One region of the Escherichia sp. E4742 genome, then DNA from elsewhere that is predicted to be linked to it. Evidence: predicted binding sites of a transcription regulator. Region 1 holds the regulator's gene; each other region holds the start of a gene.

Region 1 (4,630 bases):
TGCTCATAACCGATGTAGATCGGAATCAGCGTAATCGGACGTGTACCGCCACGCAGCATCGCCTGAATGGTCATCGACAGCGTACCGGTTTTCGGGTCCAGCAAACGGCCTGTACGCGAACGACCGCCTTCCACAAAGTACTCGACGGAATAACCACGGCTGAACAGTTCGCCGAGATACTCACGGAAAACCGTAGAATAGAGCTTATTGCCTTTAAACGTGCGGCGAATAAAGAACGCACCCAGACGGCGGAAAATCGGCCCGGCAGGCCAGAAGTTCAGGTTGATCCCGGCGGCGATATGCGGTGGCACCAGCCCCTGGTGATACAGCACGTAAGAAAGCAGCAGGTAGTCCATGTGGCTACGGTGGCATGGCACATACACCAGCTCATGACCGTCGTGGGCCAGCTGACGAACGCGTTCGGCATTATGGACGTTGATGCCCTGATAAAGCCGGTTCCAGGTGAAGCCCAGAATACGGTCAGTCAGGCGGATCATCTCGTAAGAGAAATTCGCCGCAATCTCTTCCATCAGCGCAATCGCGTTCTGCTGCGCTTTTTCATGGGAGATTTTTTTGCTGCGTGCTTCATCTTCTACCGCTTTGGCAATGGCGCGGGAGGCGAGCAGCTTGTTAAACAGATCCTGACGAGCAGGCAGACGTGGACCCACGGCAGCCAGACGTTGACGGGCAAAGTGCATGCGCGCCACGCGTGCCAGTTTCTGAGCGATAGTTTTATCCGTGCCGTGTTCATCCGCCATACGGCGCAGCGAAACTGACGGAGAGAAACGCACAAAACTGTCGCGACCGAGCCATAGCACGGCGAAAAATTTCTGTACGCCGTTGAGCATGCGCAGTGGCGGGTTAACCTCACCTTTTTCACGCCCTGGCGCACGACCAAACATCACCGATACAGGCACCATCTGCACATCCAGATTTGGGTTGCTACGGTGCAGATCGAGATAGTCGTGGAACAGCTTAATAGACTCTTCTTTCGGCGTGTAATAGGTGAAAACACGCGGCCCGCCATGAATAAACACATAGCGCGGCAGTAGCGTACCGTCTACCTCCAGCGGCTCTAATGGATCAGGCAGGTCATGCGCCAGGCACTGGGCGCGCAACGTCAGCAAATCCGCTTTTGAGTTGTACGGTAAAACGTACATAATTGGACGAGAGGTATCGAGCCCCAATTCCGGGGCAGGATCTGCCGGAATAGACTTGCTTTTTACCAGGATGCTTAATGGTAAATTCAGTAATTTGTAGTAAATTCGTGGCCAGCCGGACATAAACGATGTAAAGCCTCTGGTTAATAATGCAAATGCGCGGGAAGGATAGCAGAAAGTCATGGGAAATTCTGTGGTATCCGCTCATGTTTCGCGCGGCGCTACGCTACCGGAATCATCGGATTCAACGGTACACTGATATTGACGCTCATAATGTAAAAAGGTTCTTTCAATGGCCAATAATACCACTGGATTCACTCGAATTATCAAAGCCGCTGGCTATTCCTGGAAAGGTTTACGTGCTGCATGGATCAACGAAGCGGCATTCCGTCAGGAAGGCGTGGCGGTATTGTTGGCGGTGGTCATCGCCTGCTGGCTGGATGTGGACGCGATTACCCGCGTGCTGCTTATTAGCTCCGTCATGTTGGTGATGATTGTGGAAATTCTCAATAGCGCCATCGAAGCGGTGGTTGATCGAATTGGCTCTGAATACCACGAGCTTTCCGGGCGGGCAAAAGATATGGGGTCCGCTGCGGTGCTGATCGCCATTATCGTCGCCGTGATTACCTGGGTCATTCTGTTATGGTCACATTTTGGATAACCCTTCCAGAATTCGATAAATCTCTGGTTTATTGTGTAGTTTATGGTTCCAAAATCGCCTTTTGCTGTATATACTCACAGCATAACTGTATATACACCCAGGGGGCGGAATGAAAGCGTTAACGGCCAGGCAACAAGAGGTGTTTGATCTCATTCGTGATCACATCAGCCAGACAGGTATGCCGCCGACGCGTGCGGAAATCGCGCAGCGTTTGGGGTTCCGTTCCCCAAACGCGGCTGAAGAACATCTGAAGGCGCTGGCACGCAAAGGCGTGATTGAAATTGTTTCCGGCGCATCGCGCGGGATTCGTCTGTTGCAGGAAGAGGAAGAAGGGTTGCCGTTGGTGGGCCGTGTGGCTGCCGGTGAACCGCTTCTGGCGCAGCAGCATATTGAAGGTCATTATCAGGTCGATCCTTCCTTGTTCAAGCCGAATGCTGATTTCCTGCTGCGCGTCAGCGGAATGTCGATGAAAGATATCGGCATTATGGACGGCGACTTGCTGGCAGTGCATAAAACCCAGGATGTGCGTAATGGTCAGGTCGTTGTCGCGCGTATAGATGACGAAGTTACCGTTAAGCGTCTGAAAAAACAGGGTAATAAAGTCGAACTTCTGCCAGAAAATAGCGAGTTTAAACCAATTGTCGTTGACCTTCGTCAGCAGAGCTTCAGCATTGAAGGGCTGGCGGTTGGTGTTATTCGCAACGGCGACTGGCTGTAATCTATCTCTGATACCGCGATGCCGCCTGGCATCGCGGTTTGTTTTTAATCTCTCTTCATCAGGCTTGTCTGCATGGCATTCCTCACTTCATCTGATAAAGCACTCTGGCATCTGGCTTTACCCATGATTTTCTCCAATATCACCGTTCCCTTGCTGGGACTGGTTGATACGGCGGTCATTGGTCATCTTGATAGTCCGGTTTATCTGGGCGGCGTGGCGGTTGGCGCAACGGCGACAAGTTTTCTCTTTATGCTGTTGCTGTTTTTGCGTATGAGCACTACCGGGCTTACTGCACAGGCTTATGGTGCCAAAAATCCTCAGGCATTGGCGCGTGCGCTGGTGCAGCCGTTGCTGTTGGCACTGGGGGCCGGAGCGTTGATTGCGTTACTGCGTACGCCGATTATCGAGCTGGCGCTGCATATTGTTGGTGGTAGCGAAGCTGTTCTGGAACAGGCGCGGCGCTTTCTTGAAATTCGCTGGTTAAGCGCACCGGCGTCGCTGGCGAATCTGGTGCTGCTCGGCTGGTTGCTCGGCGTGCAATATGCCCGCGCGCCAGTGATTTTGTTAGTGGTTGGCAATATCCTCAACATTGTGCTGGATGTCTGGCTGGTGATGGGGCTGCATATGAACGTGCAGGGCGCGGCGCTGGCGACGGTTATTGCGGAATATGCAACATTGCTGATTGGTCTGCTCATGGTGCGTAAAATCCTCATACTACGTGGTATCTCCGGCGAAATGCTGAAAACAGCCTGGCGTGGAAACTTCCGTCGCTTGCTGGCGCTTAACCGCGACATTATGCTGCGCTCACTGCTGCTACAACTCTGTTTTGGCGCAATAACGGTTCTTGGTGCGCGACTGGGGAGCGATATTATTGCCGTCAACGCGGTCCTGATGACGCTACTCACCTTTACTGCCTATGCGCTGGATGGTTTTGCCTACGCGGTTGAAGCCCACTCCGGTCAGGCGTATGGTGCGCGCGACGGTAGCCAGTTACTGGATGTCTGGCGCGCAGCGTGCCGCCAGTCGGGGATCGTGGCATTGTTGTTTTCGGTGGTTTATTTGCTGGCGGGTGAACATATCATCGCGTTGCTAACGTCGTTAACGCAGATCCAGAATCTGGCCGATCGCTACCTAATCTGGCAGGTTATTTTACCGCTGGTGGGAGTCTGGTGTTATCTGCTGGACGGTATGTTTATTGGCGCAACGCGCGCTGCCGAAATGCGCAATAGTATGGCGGTGGCCGCCGCAGGTTTTGCGCTGACGCTCCTTACGCTGCCGTGGTTGGGTAACCATGGTTTATGGCTGGCGTTAACCGTCTTTCTGGCGCTGCGCGGGCTTTCACTGGCGGTTATCTGGCGTCGTCACTGGCGTAATGGAACCTGGTTTTCAGCAACATGACGGTTAAAAGTTCTGAATAAATAATCCTAAGCCAAATTCCTGACTACACTTAATCCCACGTTCAGAAGAAAAGTGAGCGTACACTCATTCACCACCTAACGATGAGGATTTGAATATGAATAAAGACGAAGTCGGCGGTAACTGGAAACAGTTCAAAGGTAAAGTGAAAGAGCAATGGGGCAAACTGACCGATGATGACATGACGGTCATTGAAGGTAAGCGTGACCAGTTAGTGGGTAAAATCCAGGAACGTTACGGTTACCAGAAAGATCAGGCAGAGAAAGAGGTTGATAGCTGGGAAAAACGCCATGATTACCGCTGGTAATTAATCCCTCCTGCCCGACGTGTACAAGGATGTACGCCCTCTTAACGAGGTTTCTTTTTCACCTGAATAGAGTGGTCATGATGGCACTGTTCAGGATGACGACACGCTTCCACTTCTACACATGCTGAACATAATCCATGCGCTTCAATCACATTATGGCGCAGGGCAAAACCCATTTTTGCCGCCAGCGTATGCATGATGTCTTCCACACCTTCCGCACATTCTTCTTTCACTGCGCCGCAGCGATCGCAAATAAACATGGCTGAAGTATGCGTAGGCTGATCGAACAGATGGCACAGCACATAGCTGTTGGTGGATTCAACCTTATGCACAAAACCTTGTTCAAGCAGAAAATCGAGCGCGCGATA
Region 2 (4,630 bases), 1.4 Mb from region 1:
CAATACGCCGCCCAACTCAAGGTCAGGGACTTCACCGTTGAGCATATGGGCATACAGACCGCGCGCAGTATCCCGGTCTAAATCGCGCGCGTGGTTTTTCCCGCGCCCGATCTCTTTAATGATTTTGCGATAGTCCATTTACGACTCCTTACCTGACTCACATCATTAACGCCGCCGACGACGTGGGGATTTCGCTTTTTCTTTCTTTTTAACTATACCTTCAGGGACTTCCGGTTGCTCAATCGGAAATACCGGTAATGCATCCAGTAGTCGCTTGCCATAGTTTTTGGTCAGCAAGCGTTTATCGTAAATCACCACTTCCCCCCAGCAGCTGTGGCTTCGGATCAAACGCCCGACCTGCTGGATCAGGTTAAACGAGGCGCTCGGCAGGCTTTGCACCTCAAACGGATAGCGATTGAGGCTTTTCAGCCACTCCCCTTCGGTGATCACCACCGGGCTGTCAATAGGTGGAAAGGCAATTTTATGGATATGCACCTGACTTAGCAGCTCGCCCTTTAAATCCAGCCCTTCGGCAAAAGACTGTAAGCCCACCAGTACGCTGCGCTCACCGTTGGCGACGCGTTTGCGATGCAGTTCAACTAAGCGATAGCGAGGCTGATCGCCCTGCACCAGCAACATCAACCGTAAATCCGTCACATAGTCGAGAAACCGCTGCATCGCACGCCCGCTGGCAAACAGTACCAACATACCGAGGTGTTTTTTGCTCTCCACCTGCTCACGGAAGAACGCCGCCATTTCAGCAATGTGCTGTTCTTCGTTGTCAATGGAAGGCTCAAAGCGCATCCGGGGAATAACAATTTTGCCCTGTTCGCAGTGGTTGAAGGGGGAATCCAGCGCCACAAAGCGGTCGCCCGCTTTCTCTTTCAGCCCGCTCATCTCCTGCAAACGCGAAAAACTGTTCAGCGATCGCAAGGTCGCGGAGGTGACAATAATGTGCGGAATACTGCGCCACAGCAGCCTTTCCAGTTGATCGCTAACGCGGATCCCCACGCAGTGAAACCAGAGATGCAGCTGCCCGTCGCGTTCTTCCCGCGTCGCCCATTTGGTCACTGGCGCACCGGAAGATTGCGCCAGCGAAGCCAGCCGCCAGAGTTTGCTTTGCGCCTCAAACATCCCCAGCGCGCGGTTCATCTGCAAAATCAAACGGTGCAGACGCACAATATCGTGGCTGCCGGTTTTCTCACTTAAATCGTTAAGAAATAACTCCGCCAGACCACGCAGCATCTCGGTGAGTTTCGCCAGCCGCTGGCAGATCTCCAGCACTTCATCAGGCAGTTCGCCCATCGCAAAACGGTGCTCTGCCTCCTGCCCGGCAGGCATGTAGAGATTGAGAATGTTGTTTAACGAGGCGATAAGCTCATACAACTCTTCACAATGCGCATTCAAACGCTCAGGGATCGCCAGCGGTGGGATCGTCTTCGGGCGAAACTGCTCCATGCAGGTAGCGACCAGTTTGGTGAACAAGTCCAGCTGTAGCCGATACCACGGTGCGGTGATTTCGGCGCTCATCTCCAGCGCATCCCGCGCCACGTCCGGCAGGTGATGACCTTCGTCCAGCACCAGCAGCAGATTTTTCGGGTCAGGTAATACGGCTTCGCTTTCCATCGCCGCCATCACCAGCGCATGGTTTGCCACCACCACTTCTGCTTCCTGAATCTCCCGACGGGCAACAAAAAACGGGCATTCGCGATAGTAATAACAGTTGCGGTTAAGACAACTGGCCTTATCGGTACTCAAACGACGCCAGAGATCATCATCAATGGCGATATCAGTATGATCGCGCAGACCATCCCATTTATAAGTGTCGAGATCGCCCTTCAGCTTCGCACAACGTTTTTGTTCTTCCTGATTGTTCGGCGTCAGCTCGTCGTCAAGAAACGCCAGCAGATCCTGTTGCGTGGGTTCAGTACTGGCGAGCGCCGTCAGATTACGCGGACAAACGTAGCGCCCACGCCCAAAAGCGGCGGTAAATTTGAGATCGGGAATGATCTTTTTCAGCAGCGGTAAATCTTTACTGTAGATCTGATCCTGCAACGCCACGTTGGCGGTACTCACCACCAGCGTTTTTTGCTCTTCGCGGGCAATGGCGATGCCGGGAATCAAATAGGAGAGCGTTTTCCCAACGCCGGTGGGGGCTTCAATCGCCAGATGCCGCCCTTCTTCTCCGGCCAGCGTTTTGGCGACGTCCGCAATCATCTGCCGCTGCGGCGCACGGGGAATAAAGTCGGGGATCTGTTCCTGAAGCGCCTTATACCAGGCGGCGATTTGCGCTTTAAGCGCGGCGGTTAATGCCATGAGAAAACCTGAAATACTGTATAAACAGCCAATATTGTGGCATTTTTCGGTTTTCAGGGGTAATGGTTTTTCTGTTTCTGGAAAGCGGCTCGCAATAACAACCAACATAATGCGGTTTAATGCCCGTTCGAACACAAAGGACCCAACACGTCATGCAAGACACCACCATAAATTTCTACAACACCGGCGATGACTACGGTGATTTTTCTAACTTTGCCGCCTGGCCCATTAAGGTTGACGGGAAAACCTGGCCCACCTCAGAACACTATTTCCAGGCACAAAAATTCCTTGATGAAAAATACCGCGAAGAGATCCGTCGGGTTTCTTCCCCCATGGTCGCCGCACGCTTGGGTCGCGATCGTTCTAAGCCTCTGCGTAAAAACTGGGAGTCGGTCAAAGAACAGGTGATGCGTAAAGCTCTTCGCGCTAAATTCGAACAGCATGCAGAACTGCGCGTGCTCTTACTGGCAACAGCGTCCGCAAAACTGGTTGAGCATACGGAAAATGATGCTTACTGGGGAGACGGTGGTAATGGTAAGGGCAAGAATCGACTGGGCTACCTTTTAATGGAGTTGCGCGAACAATTGGCTATAGAAAAGTAACGTCTCGGGTGGCTTATGGGCGGTAAAACAGAGAAATCTTTTTTCCGCGTTCTCAAATTGCTGACAAGTGCTTGTTGTGAAATGCCGGATGCGGCGAAAACGCCTTATCCGACCTACAAAAGCATGGAAATTCAATATATTGCAGATTTCACGTAGGCCTGATAAGCGTAGCGCATCAGGCAGTTTTGCGTTTGTCATCAGCCTGATGCCGGGCATAGCCCGGCATCAAAAGATTACTGCGCAGCGGCAGGTTTACGCGGACGGCGACGACGTTGTTGTTCGCCTGCCGGTTTGGCATCGCCGAGGCGACGAGATGGTTTTTCTGCAGGTTTCGCGCTTGCAGATTTTGCGCCACCTTCCCCACGGCGAGGTTGCTGTTGACTGCGACCACCACCTTGCCCACGACCGCCGCCGCCACGTTGCTGGCGACCATTCTGGATTGGTTCCGCTTTGATTGACGGGTCCGGCTCATAGCCAGGAATCGCAATGCGCGGGATCTCTTTTTTCAGCAGTTTTTCGATATCACGCAGCAGTTTGTGTTCATCAACACATACCAGCGACAACGCTTCACCGGTAGCTGCCGCGCGACCGGTACGCCCGATACGGTGGACATAATCTTCCGGTACGTTTGGCAGTTCATAGTTGACGACGTGCGGCAACTCTTCGATATCCAGACCGCGCGCAGCGATGTCAGTTGCCACCAGTACACGAATATCGCCCGATTTAAAATCGGCCAGCGCGCGAGTACGTGCACCTTGCGATTTATTGCCATGGATCGCCGCACTGCGGATACCATCTTTATTAAGCTGTTCCGCCAGATGGTTAGCGCCATGTTTGGTACGGGTAAACACCAGCACCTGCTGCCAGTTCCCTTTACCAATCATATGCGACAGCAATTCGCGTTTGCGTTTCTTATCAACAAAGTGAACGTGCTGGGTCACCTGATCAGACGCGGTATTGCGGCGTGCCACTTCGATTTCCAGCGGGTTGTGCAACAGTTTTTCCGCCAGGGCTTTAATATCGTCAGAGAAGGTCGCGGAGAACAACAGGTTCTGGCGCTTCGCGGGCAGTTTTGTTAACACGCGACGGATATCGTGGATAAAGCCCATGTCGAGCATACGGTCAGCTTCATCGAGGACGAGGATTTCTATCTGGTCCAGCTTCACCGCATTCTGATGTTCCAGGTCCAGCAAACGCCCCGGCGTTGCCACCAGAACATCAACGCCGCCACGTAATTTCATCATCTGCGGGTTAATGCTGACGCCACCAAACACCACCAGCGAACGAATGTTCAGGTATTTGCTGTAATCACGGACGTTTTCGCCAATCTGCGCCGCCAGTTCACGGGTCGGGGTAAGAATGAGCGCACGTACCGGACGACGCCCTTTGGCGTGCGGCTCGCGGGAAATCAGGTGTTGTAGTAGCGGCAACGTAAAGCCCGCTGTTTTGCCCGTGCCGGTCTGGGCACTGGCCATCAGGTCGCGGCCTTCCAGCACCGCAGGGATCGCCTGCTGCTGAATAGGGGTGGGTTCACGGTAACCTTGCTCGGCAACGGCGCGCAGGATATCAGGGCTTAAACCCAAAGAATCGAAAGACATAACTACTCCGAACCGCCCCGACCGTTACCGGTGTAGTTTTCAGGGAGATACTGAAAAGGAAAATGACAAAAACCACAATGTCATGAGGGAGCGGAGTGTAGCAGTTTTTGTGAC
Region 3 (4,630 bases), 530 kb from region 1:
ACCATGTTCGCCAGTGCCGCGCGGGTTTCTGGCCAGCCGCGCGTTTTCAGGCCGCAGTCCGGGTTGACCCACAGGCGCTCTGCCGGAATGCGTTTTGCCGCTTTCTTCAGCAGGGCTTCAATCCATTCCACGCTCGGTACGTTTGGCGAGTGAATGTCATAGACGCCTGGACCGATTTCATTCGGATAATCAAACTCTTCGAATGACTCCAGCAACTCCATGTCGGAACGCGAGGTTTCGATAGTGATGACGTCAGCATCCAGCGCCGCAATCGAATCCATAATGTCGTTGAACTCGCAATAACACATGTGAGTGTGGATCTGCGTTTCATCCTTCGCCACGGCGGCGTTGATGCGGAAAGCCTCTACGCCCCACTGGAGATAGGCGTCCCAGTCACTACGACGCAGCGGTAAACCTTCGCGCAGCGCCGGTTCATCAATCTGGATGATGCCAATTCCAGCCGCTTCCAGATCCGCCACTTCATCACGCAGCGCCAGAGCAATCTGTTTGGCGATGGTTTCACGGCTGACATCTTCACGCGGGAACGACCAGCAGAGAATGGTCACCGGACCAGTCAGCATCCCTTTCACCGGTTTGTCGGTCAGCGATTGCGCATACTTCGCCCACTCTACGGTGATCGGCGCCGGACGGCTAACGTCACCAATCACAATCGGCGGTTTCACGCAGCGGGAACCGTAGCTCTGTACCCAACCATTTTGCGTAAAGACAAAACCGTCGAGGTGTTCGCCAAAGTATTCCACCATGTCGTTACGCTCGGCCTCGCCATGTACCAGCACATCCAGTCCCAAACGTTCCTGCTCAACAATGGCCTGCTTGATATGTTCCGCAATGCCCGTGCGGTAGTTATTGGCGTCAAGATTGCCCTTTTTGAAATCCAGACGCAGGGTACGAATTTCCGTGGTTTGCGGGAAGGAACCAATCGTGGTGGTCGGCCACGCTGGCAGTTTAAAACGCGCACGCTGGGCTTCAGCACGCACTTCATAGACATTCGCACGCTGGCTGTCCTGGGCGGTGATCGCCGCCAGACGCTTTTCTACTGCCGGGTTATGCACACGGGTTGAGTGACGACGCGCCTGAATTGGGGCGCTCCACTCTGCCAGAGCCGCCGTATCACCACTGTTCAACGCATCGCGCAGCAGCGCCAGTTCATGACATTTTTGCAGGGCGAAGGCAAACCAGCTTTTCACTTCTGCATCAAGACGCGTTTCCACGCTCAGGTCGATAGGGCTGTGCAGCAGTGAGCAAGAAGATGCCACCCACAAATCACGTTTGCCGACAATGTCCTTAATTTGCGCATATTTCTCGGTGAGGTCGGCGCGCCAGACGTTACGACCATTGACCAGCCCGGCAGACAGCAGCCAGTCAGAAGGCAGGCGCTTGTGTAGTTCTGCTACATCATCTTTGCCATGAACGAGGTCGACATGCAGACCCTGAACAGGCAGCGCAATAATCGTGTCGAGGTTTGGCGTTACACCTTCAAAATAGGTGGTCAGTAGCAGTTTCACCTGCCCCTGCAGTGCATCGTAAGCAGGTTTATACGCGTCCAGCCACGCCTGCGGCAGTTCCAGCACCAGCGCCGGTTCGTCAATCTGTACCCACTCAATGCCGCGTTTTGCCAGTTCTGCCAGAACTTGCTGATAAACCGGCAGAATGTCGTTCAGCAGGCTCAGGCGGTCAAATTGTTCACCTTTCACCTTACCCAGCCACAGATAGGTAACCGGCCCCAGAAGCACAGGTTTCACCTTGTGGCCCAGCGCCAGCGCCTCGTCCACTTCCTCCAACAGCTGCGTCCAGGTCAGTTTGAACTGCTGGCCTTTAACGAACTCCGGCACCATGTAGTGATAGTTGGTGTTAAACCATTTGGTCATTTCTGCCGCCGCCGCAGGTTCACCTGTTGGCGCACGTCCGCGACCAATACGGAACAGGGTGTCGATATCCACCGAACCGTCTTTATTCTGATGGCGCGCCGGAACGTTACCCAGCAGCAGGCTGGTGGTCAGAACATGATCATACCAGGCAAAATCGCCCACCGGCAGCAGGTCGATACCCGCTTGCTTTTGTTGATCCCAGTGACGAGCACGTAATTCACGCCCTACTGCCAGCAGTTCTTCACGCGTGGAGTTCCCCGCCCAATAACTTTCTTGCGCTTTTTTCAGCTCGCGACGCAGGCCAACGCGAGGAAAACCGAGGGTGTGATTAAGAATTGTCATTATATGCCCCTTGTGGAATTTTTAGTATTTAGACGTCCAGATGTTTACACATCCATATTTGCCAGTTACTGTATATTCCTCAAGCGCAAATTATTCATGCCGAAGTGAAGGACTTTCATGATCGAAGTAAAACACCTGAAAACGCTACAAGCGTTGCGGAACTGCGGCTCGCTCGCAGCCGCTGCGGCGACGTTGCATCAGACGCAATCCGCCCTGTCTCACCAGTTTAGCGATCTGGAACAACGTCTTGGCTTCCGGCTATTCGTGCGTAAGAGCCAGCCGCTTCGCTTTACACCGCAGGGGGAAATCCTGCTACAACTGGCAAACCAGGTACTGCCGCAAATCAGCCAGGCGCTGCAAGCCTGCAATGAACCGCAGCAGACACGCCTGCGCATCGCCATCGAGTGCCACAGCTGTATTCAGTGGCTGACACCCGCGTTAGAAAACTTTCATAAGAACTGGCCGCAGGTCGAGATGGACTTTAAATCGGGCGTGACGTTTGACCCGCAGCCCGCGTTGCAACAGGGCGAGCTGGATCTGGTGATGACGTCCGATATTCTGCCGCGCAGTGGACTGCATTATTCGCCGATGTTCGATTATGAAGTGCGTCTGGTGTTAGCACCTGACCATCCACTGGCGGCGAAAACGCGTATCACGCCGGAAGATCTCGCCAGCGAGACGCTATTGATTTATCCGGTGCAGCGTAGCCGACTGGATGTCTGGCGGCATTTTCTTCAGCCGGCAGGCGTCAGCCCGTCACTGAAAAGCGTCGATAACACCTTATTGTTGATTCAGATGGTTGCTGCGCGGATGGGCATTGCCGCCCTGCCGCATTGGGTAGTAGAGAGTTTTGAGCGCCAGGGTCTGGTGGTCACCAAAACCCTGGGCGAGGGATTATGGAGCCGACTGTACGCCGCCGTGCGCGATGGCGAGCAGCGTCAGCCGATTACGGAAGCGTTTATTCGCTCAGCGCGCAATCACGCCTGCGATCATCTGCCGTTTGTGAAGAGCGCGGAGCGACCCACTTACGATGCACCCACAGTGAGGCCAGGATCACCAGCGCGCCTGTAATAAACGTTGGCCAGTGCGGCTGTTGATGCCAGATAGCCAGGTTTACCAGCAGCCCTGCCGGAACGTGCATATTATTCATAATGCCCAGCGTTCCGGCGTCCACCTGCGTCGCGCCGTAGTTCCACATAAAGTAGCCAATCCCGGAAGCCACCACACCAAGAAACACCAGAATGCCCCATTGCAACGTGGTTTGCGGCATTTTCTGCGCATTTCCCAGCAAGAACCATGCAATCAACGCCACCAGGAACGCGCCGAGATAGAACCACGCAAAAGCGTTATGCTGCGGCATCGGGCGAGTTTCCATCAGGCGTTTGTAACCCACCATGCCGATGGCAAAAGTGATATTGGAGAGTTGCACCAGCAGCAGGCCGGTCCAGAAATGGTCTGTGACCTGATCGTAACGAATAATTCCGGCACCAATCACCGCCAGCAAGGCGCTAAAGGCATATCCCCAGCGCAGACGGCGCTTACTCATGATGTCATAAATCAGCGTGATGTAGAGCGGCGTCAGCACGGTAAATAACAGCAACTCGGAAACCGTCAGGTAGAGATAAGCACGGAAACTCAGCATATACATCACGCCAAGCTGCATCGCGCCCACCAGCATATACAGGCCGACCGTTTTCAGGCTATTGCCACGGGTGCGCAGAAACGGCAGAAAAACGAGTGCAGCCAGGCCAACGCGCACCAGCACCGCAAAATAGCTATCGACGTGCCCCGCAAGGTACTCGCCATAAAAGCTAAAGGAGAAGGCCCACAGAATCGTGGTGATGATAAGTAGCGCCACAATGGAAAACTCTTTGATTAACGAGTATCCATTGTAGCGAAGTATCAGGTTGACAACTGGCTAAATAAAGAACGATTACGATAAATAGAGTTTACGCAGATAATGCGGCACCGCGTCTTCGGCATTAGTGCCAATCACTTCCAGTTCTGGATGCAGATCTTTCAGGCGCTGATGCGCGCTGCCCATAATGCAGCCTTTACCCGCCATCGACAGCATTTCGGCATCGTTCATTCCATCGCCAAAGGCAATACAATCTTGCAGGCTGTAGCCCAGTTTCTTCGCTACCGCTTCCAGGGCATGGCCTTTTGAAACGCCGCCAGCCATCACTTCCAGACAAGTCAAAGTAGAGAAACTGACATTGACTCGATCACCCCAGCGAGCGTTAATCGCTTGCTCCAGTGGCAGAAGTTTTTCATGGGAATCACTGGTGAAGAACACTTTGCTGACGCCTTCTGGTTCCAGCAATCCCGGCTCATACAGCGCGTAATTGAACACCGCTTCTTTGAAAAAGCGCATCTCTTCCGGGCGATGGCGATTCATA
Region 4 (4,630 bases), 2.4 Mb from region 1:
ATCAGTCGTCTTTTGAGCGAGCAGTTAGGTGAAGGCGAAATCGAACTGCGTAATGAACTGCCTGGCGGGGAAGTCCATGCCGCATGGCATTTGCGCTATGCAGGACGCGACTTTTTCGTCAAATGTGATGAAAGAGAATTGCTTCCCGGTTTTACCGCCGAAGCCGACCAACTGGAGTTATTGTCTCGCAGTAAAACCGTCACCGTACCCCGGGTGTGGGCAGTTGGCGCTGACCGTGACTACAGTTTTCTGGTGATGGATTATCTCCCTCCTCGGCCGTTGGATGCACATAACGCCTTTATTTTAGGGCAGCAAATTGCGCATCTACATCAATGGAGCGACCAGCCACAATTTGGCCTCGATTTCGACAACGCCCTTTCTACTACCCCTCAACCCAATACCTGGCAACGCCGCTGGTCAACGTTTTTTGCTGAACAACGGATTGGCTGGCAACTGGAGCTGGCAGCAGAAAAAGGGATCGCCTTCGGCAATATCGACGCCATCGTCGAGCATATCCAGCAGCGCCTGGCCTCACATCAGCCGCAACCATCACTGTTACACGGCGATCTATGGTCAGGGAATTGTGCGCTAGGTCCGAATGGTCCGTATATTTTCGACCCTGCTTGTTACTGGGGCGACAGAGAGTGCGATCTGGCGATGTTGCCGCTACATACCGAACAGCCTCCGCAAATCTATGATGGTTATCAATCAGTTTCACCGCTACCGATCGATTTCCTCGAACGCCAACCGATTTACCAGCTTTACACTTTGCTAAACCGTGCAAGGTTGTTTGGTGGTCAACATCTGGTTATTGCCCAACAATCATTGGATAGATTGTTAGCCGCGTAACGGGAGTCGATGATAATGGCCGCACCGCGCGGCCTTTGTATTAAATGAAACCGAGCAGAGAAAAGAACACGTATCCCGCAGCAATACAAATGACCGGCAGGATATAGAGTGAAAAAAACTGCGTGAAGATAGTATGGCGTGGAACGACAATGCGCGACTCGATCTGTTCACGCGTTAACCCCTCTTCCCCTTTAGCCTTCTCCAGAATGAGTTGATCTTCAACGCCTTCGCGCAAGAAGCGCGCCTGACGACTCATGCGTGCTCCAGAGTCTTGCAACGCCAGCCCGATAAAAATCAGAATGAAAATCACCCAGAACATAACGTTTACACCACCATTAAAATTGGGCGTCGGTGAGTTATACCAGAACAGATTCAAAAAAGGCGTATTCGCCTGCATCATATCAATCATGACATGGGCAAAGTCGAGCATTACCGCATTAATGCCTTCCTGGGTTTCTTGCCGGGTATTCATAAACTTCAGCAAGGAAATCAACGTGGAAACAAGTGTTGGTATAAAAATCACCCAACCGAAAATCCTTTTCAAAATAGCAATGCGTCCAGCTTGTTGATACGTCATGAGTTCTCCTTGATTAAGACGCGTCGATTCACTTAGTTTACCTGTAGATATCTGTTTTCGCCCATTCTTTAAAGGCGATATGATAGGCGCTTAATCATAAGCACTGCTTAATACCTTACACATAATGCTCTAAAGGAGAGGTTGTAATGTCAACCCCACGACAGATTCTTGCTGCAATTTTTGATATGGATGGATTACTTATCGATTCCGAACCATTATGGGATCGGGCCGAACTGGATGTGATGGCAAGCCTGGGGGTGGACATCTCCCGTCGTAATGAGCTACCGGACACCTTAGGTTTACGCATCGATATGGTGGTTGATCTGTGGTATGCCCGGCAACCGTGGAATGGACCGAGTCGTCAGGAAGTTGTAGATCGGGTAATTGCCCGGGCCATTTCGCTGATTGAAGAGACGCGTCCATTACTGCCTGGCGTGCGTGAAGCCGTTGCTTTATGTAAAGAGCAGGGCTTATTGGTTGGCCTGGCTTCAGCGTCACCGCTGCATATGCTTGAAAAAGTGCTGGCCATGTTTGACCTACGTGACAGTTTCGATGCCCTCGCCTCCGCCGAAAAATTGCCTTATAGCAAGCCACATCCGCAGGTTTATCTCGACTGCGCAGCAAAACTGGGCGTTGACCCAATCGCCTGCGTGGCGCTGGAAGACTCTGTTAATGGCATGATCGCCTCGAAGGCAGCACGAATGCGCTCCATCGTCGTTCCAGCACCAGAAGCGCAAAATGATCCACGTTTTGTGTTGGCGAATGTAAAACTTTCATCCTTGACCGAACTCACCGCGAAAGACCTCCTCGGTTAATAAAAAGGGGCGTGGTGACACGGCCCCTGGTTGCTTATCTGAAATTACGTTCAACTGACGATTTTATCATCATATTATGATGAAGAGTTACACCGTCACCACTTCCGCGCACTGTATAAAAACCCTATACTGTACGTATCGACAGTTTAGTGAGTTTTATCATGACGGCGGAAGGTCACCTCCTCTTTTCTATTGCTTGTGCGGTGTTTGCTAAAAATGCCGAGCTTACACCCGTGCTGGCACAGGGTGACTGGTGGCATATTGTCCCTTCCGCAATATTAACTTGTCTTTTACCGGATATTGACCATCCAAAGTCGTTTCTTGGGCAGCGATTAAAGTGGATATCAAAACCCATTGCCCGCGCTTTTGGTCACCGTGGCTTTACCCACAGTCTGCTGGCGGTGTTTGCTCTACTGGCGACCTTTTATCTGAAAGTTCCGGAAAGCTGGTTTATTCCGGCTGATGCTCTGCAAGGTATGGTTCTCGGTTATTTGAGTCATATCCTTGCTGATATGCTGACCCCTGCTGGCGTTCCCCTACTCTGGCCATGCCGATGGCGTTTCCGTCTGCCAATTCTGGTTCCACAAAAAGGCAACCAGTTAGAACGTTTTCTCTGCATGGCGTTGTTTGTCTGGTCAGTGTGGATGCCCCATTCACTGCCCGAAAACAGTGCCGTGCGTTGGTCATCGCAAATGATTAATACCTTGCAGATCGAGTTTCATCGCCTTATTAAGCACCAGGTTGAATACTAAAAAGGCAAAAATCACCTTTCTGGAATAAGCAATTCCATTTGAATATAAGAGCCAGCTCACAGTTCTGTTAATCTTGCGCCAACACTATGACTGTTACACAGTGATAGAAATAATAAGATCAGGAGAACGGGGATGAACTTTCCATTAATTGCGAACATCGTGGTGTTCGTTGTTCTATTGTTTGTGCTGGCTCAGGCTCGCCACAAACAGTGGAGTCTGGCAAAAAAAGTGCTGGTAGGTCTGGTGATGGGCGTGGTGTTTGGCCTTGCTCTGCATACCATTTATGGTTCTGACAGCCAGGTACTTAAAGATTCTGTACAGTGGTTTAACATTGTCGGTAACGGCTATGTTCAGCTACTGCAAATGATCGTTATGCCGTTAGTATTCGCCTCAGTTCTGAGCGCGGTTGCCCGCCTGCATAACGCATCTCAGTTAGGCAAAATCAGTTTTCTGACCATCGGTACGCTGCTGTTTACCACGCTGATTGCGGCGCTGGTCGGTGTGCTGGTGACCAACCTGTTTGGTCTGACTGCTGAAGGTCTGGTTCAGGGGGGCGCAGAGACTGCTCGCCTGAACGCTATCGAAAGCAACTATGTCGGTAAAGTCTCTGACCTGAGCGTTCCGCAGCTTGTCTTGTCCTTTATCCCGAAAAACCCGTTTGCCGATCTGACCGGTGCCAATCCGACGTCAATTATCAGCGTGGTAATTTTTGCGGCTTTCCTGGGCGTTGCAGCGCTGAAACTGCTGAAAGATGATGCGCCGAAAGGTGAACGAGTCTTAACCGCTATCGACACACTGCAAAGCTGGGTGATGAAACTGGTTCGCCTGGTCATGCAACTGACCCCTTACGGCGTGCTTGCGCTGATGACCAAAGTCGTTGCTGGCTCCAACCTGCAAGACATCATTAAACTGGGTAGCTTCGTTGTCGCGTCCTACCTCGGTCTTATCATTATGTTTGCAGTGCATGGCATTCTGCTGGGTATTAATGGCGTAAGCCCGCTGAAATACTTCCGCAAAGTGTGGCCGGTGCTGACGTTTGCTTTCACCAGTCGCTCCAGTGCTGCGTCTATTCCGCTGAATGTAGAAGCACAAACGCGTCGTCTGGGTGTTCCTGAATCCATCGCCAGTTTCGCCGCCTCTTTCGGTGCGACCATTGGTCAGAACGGCTGTGCCGGGCTGTATCCGGCAATGCTGGCGGTGATGGTTGCGCCAACGGTGGGCATTAACCCGCTGGACCCAATGTGGATTGCGACACTCGTTGGTATCGTCACTGTGAGTTCAGCAGGTGTTGCAGGCGTTGGTGGCGGTGCAACATTCGCCGCACTGATTGTACTCCCTGCAATGGGCTTGCCGGTAACGCTGGTGGCATTGTTAATTTCCGTTGAACCACTTATCGATATGGGCCGTACGGCACTGAACGTCAGCGGTTCTATGACCGCAGGTACACTGACCAGCCAGTGGCTGAAGCAGACCGATAAATCCATTCTGGATAGCGAAGATGACGCCGAACTGGCTCACCGTTAACCCTGGCTTATAACGCAAAACGCCTGTCATCCCGACAGGCGTTTTTTTCACTCTTCGACCTCATTCTCTTGTCGAATCTGATTCGCCCAGCGCTGGGCCGCCTCCGGCACACT

Evidence for each region. The regulator LexA, encoded in region 1, represses DNA repair genes until DNA is damaged. The targets are predictions, from matches to a motif close to TNCTGTATGTACATACAGNA.
Region 2: the regulator LexA is predicted to act here: its motif matches at 2,331-2,350, upstream of dinG (ATP-dependent DNA helicase DinG).
Region 3: the regulator LexA is predicted to act here: its motif matches at 2,298-2,317, upstream of metR (HTH-type transcriptional regulator MetR).
Region 4: the regulator LexA is predicted to act here: its motif matches at 2,369-2,388, upstream of FEM44_RS23575 (metal-dependent hydrolase).

What each region holds. Positions count from the first base shown of each region.
Region 1 covers NZ_CP040443.1:2,485,569-2,490,198, forward strand. Annotated here, with positions in the region: gene plsB (glycerol-3-phosphate 1-O-acyltransferase PlsB) at 1-1,283, opposite strand, end outside; gene dgkA (diacylglycerol kinase) at 1,453-1,821, shown strand; gene lexA (transcriptional repressor LexA) at 1,931-2,539, shown strand; gene dinF (MATE family efflux transporter DinF) at 2,612-3,937, shown strand; gene FEM44_RS12100 (CsbD family protein) at 4,053-4,262, shown strand; gene zur (zinc uptake transcriptional repressor Zur) at 4,304-4,630, opposite strand, start outside.
Region 2 covers NZ_CP040443.1:3,839,616-3,844,245, reverse strand. Annotated here, with positions in the region: gene ybiB (DNA-binding protein YbiB) at 1-138, opposite strand, end outside; gene dinG (ATP-dependent DNA helicase DinG) at 166-2,316, opposite strand; gene ybiA (N-glycosidase YbiA) at 2,436-2,918, shown strand; gene rhlE (ATP-dependent RNA helicase RhlE) at 3,152-4,516, opposite strand.
Region 3 covers NZ_CP040443.1:1,959,921-1,964,550, forward strand. Annotated here, with positions in the region: gene metE (5-methyltetrahydropteroyltriglutamate--homocysteine S-methyltransferase) at 1-2,231, opposite strand, end outside; gene metR (HTH-type transcriptional regulator MetR) at 2,349-3,302, shown strand; gene bioP (biotin transporter) at 3,190-4,089, opposite strand; gene yigL (sugar/pyridoxal phosphate phosphatase YigL) at 4,165-4,630, opposite strand, start outside.
Region 4 covers NZ_CP040443.1:4,841,395-4,846,024, forward strand. Annotated here, with positions in the region: gene FEM44_RS23560 (fructosamine kinase family protein) at 1-849, shown strand, start outside; gene FEM44_RS23565 (YniB family protein) at 890-1,426, opposite strand; gene hxpB (hexitol phosphatase HxpB) at 1,573-2,241, shown strand; gene FEM44_RS23575 (metal-dependent hydrolase) at 2,403-2,993, shown strand; gene tcyP (cystine/sulfocysteine:cation symporter) at 3,126-4,517, shown strand; gene cedA (cell division activator CedA) at 4,565-4,630, opposite strand, start outside.